DNA from 3 places in the Streptomyces sp. Root1310 genome. Region 1 is predicted to be linked to each of the others. Evidence: riboswitches for the same ligand, from Rfam matches in the RefSeq annotation. Region 1 holds a riboswitch; each other region holds the start of a gene.
The links. A riboswitch is a leader RNA that binds a small molecule or an ion and turns the genes downstream of it on or off. The one in region 1 is predicted to bind thiamine pyrophosphate.
Positions count from the first base shown of each region.

Region 2: it holds a riboswitch for thiamine pyrophosphate, as region 1 does, so the genes downstream of both, thiO (glycine oxidase ThiO) here and thiC (phosphomethylpyrimidine synthase ThiC) in region 1, are expected to answer to the same signal.
Region 3: it holds a riboswitch for thiamine pyrophosphate, as region 1 does, so the genes downstream of both, ASD48_RS11635 (thiamine ABC transporter substrate-binding protein) here and thiC (phosphomethylpyrimidine synthase ThiC) in region 1, are expected to answer to the same signal.

Region 1 covers NZ_LMEQ01000033.1:292,428-294,684, reverse strand. The annotation lists gene thiC (phosphomethylpyrimidine synthase ThiC) at 1-1,396, opposite strand, end outside; TPP riboswitch at 1,389-1,578, opposite strand; gene ASD48_RS37505 (YibE/F family protein) at 2,164-2,257, shown strand, end outside.
Region 2 covers NZ_LMEQ01000001.1:413,296-415,552, reverse strand. The annotation lists gene thiO (glycine oxidase ThiO) at 1-1,075, opposite strand, end outside; TPP riboswitch at 1,073-1,183, opposite strand; gene ASD48_RS01895 (hypothetical protein) at 1,236-1,586, shown strand; gene ASD48_RS01890 (FAD-dependent oxidoreductase) at 1,619-2,257, shown strand, end outside.
Region 3 covers NZ_LMEQ01000003.1:134,881-137,137, forward strand. The annotation lists gene ASD48_RS11630 (iron ABC transporter permease) at 1-210, opposite strand, end outside; gene ASD48_RS11635 (thiamine ABC transporter substrate-binding protein) at 186-1,262, opposite strand; TPP riboswitch at 1,353-1,458, opposite strand; gene rlmN (23S rRNA (adenine(2503)-C(2))-methyltransferase RlmN) at 1,485-2,257, opposite strand, start outside.

The DNA of each region.
Region 1 (2,257 bases):
CATAGCAGAGCATGGCCGTGCCCCACCAGGCGATCATCGCGGCACCGATGCCGGAGGTGATGTGGTCGTACGCCGGCGCGACGTCCGTCGTCAGCGGGCCGAGCGTATAGAACGGAGCTTCATCACAGATCTCCTGCTGAAGGTCGATGTTCTCCTTGATCTTGTGCATCGGGACATGGCCCGGGCCCTCGATCATCGTCTGAACATGGAAACGCTTCGCGATCCGGTTGAGCTCCCCGAGTGTCCGCAACTCCGCGAACTGCGCCGCGTCGTTGGCGTCCGCGATGGAACCCGGCCGCAGGCCGTCGCCCAGCGAGTACGTGACGTCGTAGGCGGCGAGGATCTCGCAGAGTTCCTCGAAGTTCTCGTAGAGGAAGGACTCCTTGTGGTGCGCGAGGCACCAGGCCGCCATGATCGAGCCGCCACGGGACACGATGCCGGTCTTGCGATTGGCGGTGAGCGGGACGTACGACAGGCGGACACCGGCGTGGACCGTCATGTAGTCCACGCCCTGCTCGGCCTGCTCGATGACGGTGTCCTTGTAGATCTCCCAGGTCAGTTCCTCGGCGCGGCCGTCGACCTTCTCCAGCGCCTGGTAGAGCGGCACCGTGCCGATCGGGACGGGGGAGTTGCGCAGCACCCACTCGCGGGTGGTGTGGATGTTGCGGCCGGTCGACAGGTCCATGACCGTGTCGGCGCCCCAGCGGGTCGCCCAGGTCATCTTCTCGACCTCCTCCTCGATGGAGGACGTCACCGCCGAGTTGCCGATGTTGGCGTTGACCTTCACCAGGAACCGCTTGCCGATGATCATCGGCTCGATCTCCGGGTGGTTGACGTTGGCCGGCAGCACGGCCCGGCCCGCCGCGATCTCCTCGCGAACCACCTCGGGGGAGACGTTCTCCCGGATGGCCACGAACTCCATCTCGGGTGTGACCTCTCCCCGGCGCGCGTACGCGAGCTGGGTGACCGCCTCGCCGTCCCGGCCACGGCGTGGCAGGCGCGGACGGCCCGGGAAGACCGCGTCGAGGTTGCGCAGACCGCCGCGGGGCGAGGTGTGCTTGACGCCGTCGTCCTCGGGGCGGACCGGCCGGCCCGCGTACTCCTCGGTGTCGCCCCGGGCGATGATCCAGTTCTCGCGCAACGGCGACAGGCCCCTGCGGACGTCGGTCTCGACGAGTGGATCGGTGTACGGGCCGGAGGTGTCGTACAGGCTGACCGACTGCCCGTTGGTGAGATGCACCTGACGGACCGGCACCTGTAGGTCGGGGCGGGTGCCCTCGACGTACCCCTTGTGCCAGCCGATGGACTTCCCGGCCTCCGAGGCGTTCCCGTCGACCGTGCTTTCGCTGGTCGCGTTCTGCGTGAAGGCAGGCGTGCGTGCGTCCTTGTTGGTCATGAGACCTACTCCCTACGCCGGCATTACCCGGTAACAGGTTCGGCGGTCGACGCAGCGGCTACCGCCTGCCGATGTTTCATGTGAAACATCACTCGAATCGAGAGACGTTCCACGTGAAACATCGCGAAGACGGAGGTCAGCGCCCTCTCAGCCCGGTGCTCCGAGCTCCCGCGTGTGCAAAGGTTGCCTCCACGCTAGCGTCAATTCTGGCGCGGTGAACAGGGGGCCCGGGTCGTTCTTGCGATGATCGGTCGGTGACCACGACACACCAGCCCCCGTATCCGCCGCCCGAGCCGCCCCGCCGACCGGGCTCCGCCGGCCGCCCCGGCGATGGCTCCGGCAATGGCTCCGGAAGCGGTTCTGGGAGCGGTTCCGGCCCCGGCCCGAGAGGCGACCGCGACTTCAACGACGGTCACGATCATCCGCGCAGTCCCGGCCACGGGCCGGGATACGCGGGCGGGCTCGGCGGGCTGAGACGCGTCGGAACCCCTGGCGGTCATGGACCCGGCTCGGTCGAAGGCCGCGGCTCAGGCCCAGGGTCGCAGCCTGGGTCCGGGACGCGGTCCGGGTCTCAGGCGCAGCCGGGGGCGGGCAGTGGCCGGGGTCATGGACACGGTCCAGGGCCCGGGACCGGCCCGGGATACCGGAGCGGGCAGGAATTCCAGGGTGGGCAAGGGCCCGGGAACGACCAGGGATACGGGAACGGTCGCGGGTACGACGGGCCTGACGGGTACGGGGACGTACCCGTCGTACCCGTACCCGGGCAGGTGTACGGGCCCGGGCAGGAGTACGGCCCCGACCACGGTTCCGGCCCTCGTCCTGGCCCGGGCCCTCGTCCTGCACGTGGTCCCGGCTCTGGTT
Region 2 (2,257 bases), on a different contig from region 1:
GCGCCATCGCGTCACCCGTCACCGGCGTCAGCAGCACGCCGTTGCGGTAGTGGCCGGTGGCCAGCAGCAGTCCCGCCAGCTCCGTCGGCCCGAGCAGCGGCGCGTTGTCGGGGGACCCGGGCCGCAGCCCCGCGCGCGTCTCCGTCAGCGGCAGCTCGGTGATCCCCGGGACCAGCTCATGGGCGTCGCGCAGCAACTCGTACACGCCTCCCGCCGTCACCGTGGTGTCCCAGCCCAGCTCCTCGCTGGTGGCGCCCACGACCAGCTCGCCGTTCTCGCGGGGGACCAGGTAGACCTGGCTGCCGCGCACCACGGCCCGCACGGTCCGGCTCAGGAACGGCGCGTACCGCGGCGGCACGGTCAGCCGCAGCACCTGGCCCTTCACCGGCCGTACGGGCGGCAGCACGTCCTGCGGCACCCCCGCGAGCCGTCCGCTCAGGCTGCCGCCGGCGAGCACCACCTGCCCCGCCGCCAGGGCCGTACCGTCCCGGGTGACGACCCCCGTGGCGCACTCGCCCACGACGGACAGCCGCTCGGCCCGTACGCGGTGGAAGGACACCCCGGCCCGCTCGCACGCGGCCACCAGCGCCGCGGTCAGCCGCCGCGGGTCGATCTGGTGGTCGCCGTCGACCCGCAGTCCGCCGCGCACCCCGGGCGCCAGCAGCGGTTCCAGGCGCCGGCACTCCCGCCCGGACAGCCACTCCGACTCCAGCCCCGACTGCTGCTGGAGTGCGTGCAGCTCGCGCAGGTGGGCGCGGTCGTCGGAGTCCAGCGCGACCGCGAGCGTGCCGCAGCGCCGGTAGCCGAGGTCGTGCCCGGTCAGCTCCGTCAGCTCGGCCGCGAACTCCGGGTAGCGGCGGGCGGAGGCCAGGTTGAGGCCGAGCAGGGTCTGCTCGCCGTGGTGCAGTTCCGTGACCGCGGCCAGCATCCCGGCCGCCACCTGGGCGGCCCCGCCGCCCGGTGCCGGGTCGGCCACCGCCGTGGCGAAGCCGCGCTGCGCGGCCCGCCAGGCCGTGACCAGCCCGATGATCCCGCCCCCGATGACGAGGACGTCTGACGTACGTGGAGACGACATGGGCGTCCAGCCCCTCCCTTCGCCGGCATGACCCGGATCAGGTTCGACGGTCGGAGGCCGCCAGCCTCCCTCTCAGCCCGGTGCGTCCGGACTCCCGCGTGTGCTCTAGGTTGGCCACCCTAGCCCGTGGTCCGGCGCCTCTGTAAGGGAGCCTTTCGTCATGCCCCGCTCGTTGGACGGCCTCGTCCTCGCGCCCGTCGCCGACCAGGCCCCGGGCCAGGTCGGCACCCGCACCCGCTTCACCTACCACGAGCGCGGCGGCGCGATCTGGGCGGAGTACACGGGCGGTGACGTCGTACGCGGGCATCTGGTGGGTACCAGGGAAGGAGACCGGCTCGACTTCCGGTACGTACAGCTCAAGCACGACGGGACGACGTCCTCGGGGCACTGCGTCTCGACGGTCGTGGAGCTCGCGGACGGACGGGTGCGGCTCGAGGAGAGCTGGGCGTGGGAGTCGCAGGAGGGCAGCGGCACCAGCGTTGTGGAGCAGGTCACGACGCACGACGGCTGACTGACGATTCGTCAGCCGCCTAAGGTGATCAGGTGAGCGAGCAGAGGCAGGAACAAGGCGGTCCGTCCGGGCGGCGCGTGGTGGTCGTCGGCGCGGGCATGGCCGGGGTGCAGACCGCCGTGGCCCTGCGGGAACAGGGCTTCGACGGCACGGTGACACTGATCGGCGCGGAGCCCCACCAGCCCTACGACCGGCCCCCGCTGTCCAAGGCCGTCCTGCTCGGCAACGCCGAGGGCTCCGCCTTCGACGTCGACTTCGAGGGCCTGGGCATCGAGCTGGTGCTCGGCCGCGAGGTCAGCGGCCTTCGCCCCGCCGACCACGAGCTGGACACCGAGGCCGGGCCCGTCCCCTACGACGTCCTCGTCCTCGCCACCGGCGCCGAGCCGATCCGGCTGCCCGGTGCCGAGGGCGTGCCCGGCGTGCACCTGCTGCGCACCCTGGACGACGCCGAACGGCTGCGTCCCGTGCTCGCCCGGCAGCACGACATCGTGGTCGTCGGCGCCGGCTGGATCGGCGCCGAGTTCGCCACGGCCGCGCGGGAGGCAGGCTGCGAGGTCACCGTCGTCGAGGCCGCCGACCGGCCGCTGGCCGGGGCCCTGCCCGCCGAGGTCGCCGCCCCGATGGCCACCTGGTACGCCGACAGCGGCATCGAGCTGCGCACCCACGCGCGC
Region 3 (2,257 bases), on a different contig from region 1:
GACGTGCCGGATGTCGGACTGCGCGAGCACGTCCCACAGCCGCCCGAAGCGCCAGCCCCCGTCGGAGCCGAGCCCCCGGGCGACGATCGCGGCCACCGGGTAGGCGAAGAAGACCGCGAAGAACGCGACGGGCACGGCCATGAGCCCGAGCCGCGCCGCGTTCCCCGCGCGGGCCGTGCGCCCGGTCACTTCAGTACGAGCGAGGTCCATGACTTGACCCAGTCGTCACGGTTGTCGGCGATCTTCGCCGGGTCCAGGGTCTCGGGGTCCTTCGCCTGCGGGCCGTACTGCGTGAACTCCGCCGGGACCGCGGCCCCCTTCCGCACCGGGTAGACGAACATGTTGAGCGGCATGTCCTGCTGGAACTCCGCGGTGAGCAGGAAGTCGAGGAGTGCCTTGCCGCCCTCGGGGTTGGCGGCGTTGCTGAGCAGGCCCGCGTACTCGACCTGACGGAAACAGGTGCCGGTGGAGACGCCGGTCGGGGCCGTGGCCGGCTTCGGATCTCCGTAGATGACCTCGGCGGGCGGCGAGGAGGCGTACGAGACGACGAGCGGCCGGTCGGCCCCCGCCTTCTTCCCGCCCGCGGAGCCGGAGAACTCCTCGTTGTAGGCCTGCTCCCAGCCGTCGACCACCTTCACGCCGTTGGCCTTCAGCTTCTTCCAGTAGTCGGCCCAGCCCTCGTCGCCGTACTTCGCGGCGGTCCCGAGGAGGAATCCCAGCCCCGGGGAGGAGGTGGCGGCGTTCTCGGTGACCAGCAGGTCCTTGTACGCGGGCTTCAGCAGGTCGTCGAAGGAGGCGGGCGGGGTCAGCTTGTGCGCGCTGAAGTACGCCTTGTCGTAGTTGACGCAGATGTCACCGGTGTCGACGGGCGTGACCCGGTGCTTCTTCTGGTCGGCCCGGTACGCGGGCAGGACCTGGTCCGCGCCCTTCGCCTCGTACGACTGGAACAGCCCGTTGTCGAGGGCGCGCGACAGCAGCGTGTTGTCGACGCCGAAGAAGACGTCGCCCTGCGGGTTGTCCTTGGTGAGGACGGCCTTGTTGACGGCCTGCCCGGCGTCGCCGTCCTTGAGGACCTTCACCCGGTAGCCGGACTTCCTCTCGAAGTCCGCGAGCACGTTCTTGGAGACGGCCCACGAGTCGTGGCTGACGAGGGTGACGGTCTTGGACTTCGCCGCCGAACCGTCGTCGTCCGACGATCCGCAGGCGGACAGCGTGACGAGGCCGAGGCCGACGGCCGCGGCCACGAACGTCCTGGTGTGCACTGGATTTCCTCCTGGGTTGACCAGGAAGAGACGCGGCCCTGCCCGGGTACCCGCGGAAGGTTCCGCCGGCACCCGGGCAGGGCGCAACAGCTTGAGTGATGACCGAACTTCCTACCCAGAATGACCTGGGCAAGGTTCAGAGGGTCTGCGGACTCTCCCGCACTCTCAGCGCTGTGGCGCTCCCCTGTCGGAATATGAAGATGTACTGATACCGAGGTCAGACTACCGCTCGGTGGCCGCGAGCTGACCGCACGCCCCGTCGATCTCCTGACCACGGGTGTCCCGCACCGTGACGGGCACCCCGTGCGCGGCGATCGCCTCGACGAAGGCCTTCTCGTCCTCGGGCCGCGACGCCGTCCACTTCGAGCCCGGGGTCGGGTTGAGCGGGATGAGGTTGACGTGCACGGGCTTGCCGCGCAGCAGCCTCCCCAGCCGGTCACCACGCCAGGCCTGGTCGTTGATGTCGCGGATCAGCGCGTACTCGATGGACAGCCGGCGCCCGGACCGCTCGGTGTACTCGAACCCGGCGTCCAGCACCTCGCGCACCTTCCACCGTGTGTTCACGGGGACGAGGGTGTCGCGCAGCTCGTCGTCCGGCGCGTGCAGGGAGATCGCGAGCCGGCACTTGAAGCCCTCGTCGGAGAACCGGTGGATGGCCGGCACCAGCCCGACCGTCGACACGGTGATGCCCCGCTGCGAGATCCCGAGCCCGTCCGGAGCCGGGTCGGTGAGCGCGCGGATGGCACCGACGACCCGCTTGTAGTTGGCGAGCGGCTCGCCCATCCCCATGAAGACGATGTTGGAGAGCCGGGCAGGCCCCCCGGGCACGTCCCCGTCCCGCAGCGCCCGCATCCCGTCGACGATCTGGTGCACGATCTCGGCGGTGGACAGATTGCGGTCGAGTCCCGCCTGCCCGGTCGCGCAGAACGGGCAGTTCATCCCGCACCCGGCCTGCGAACTGATGCACATCGTCACCCGGTCCGGGTAGCGCATCA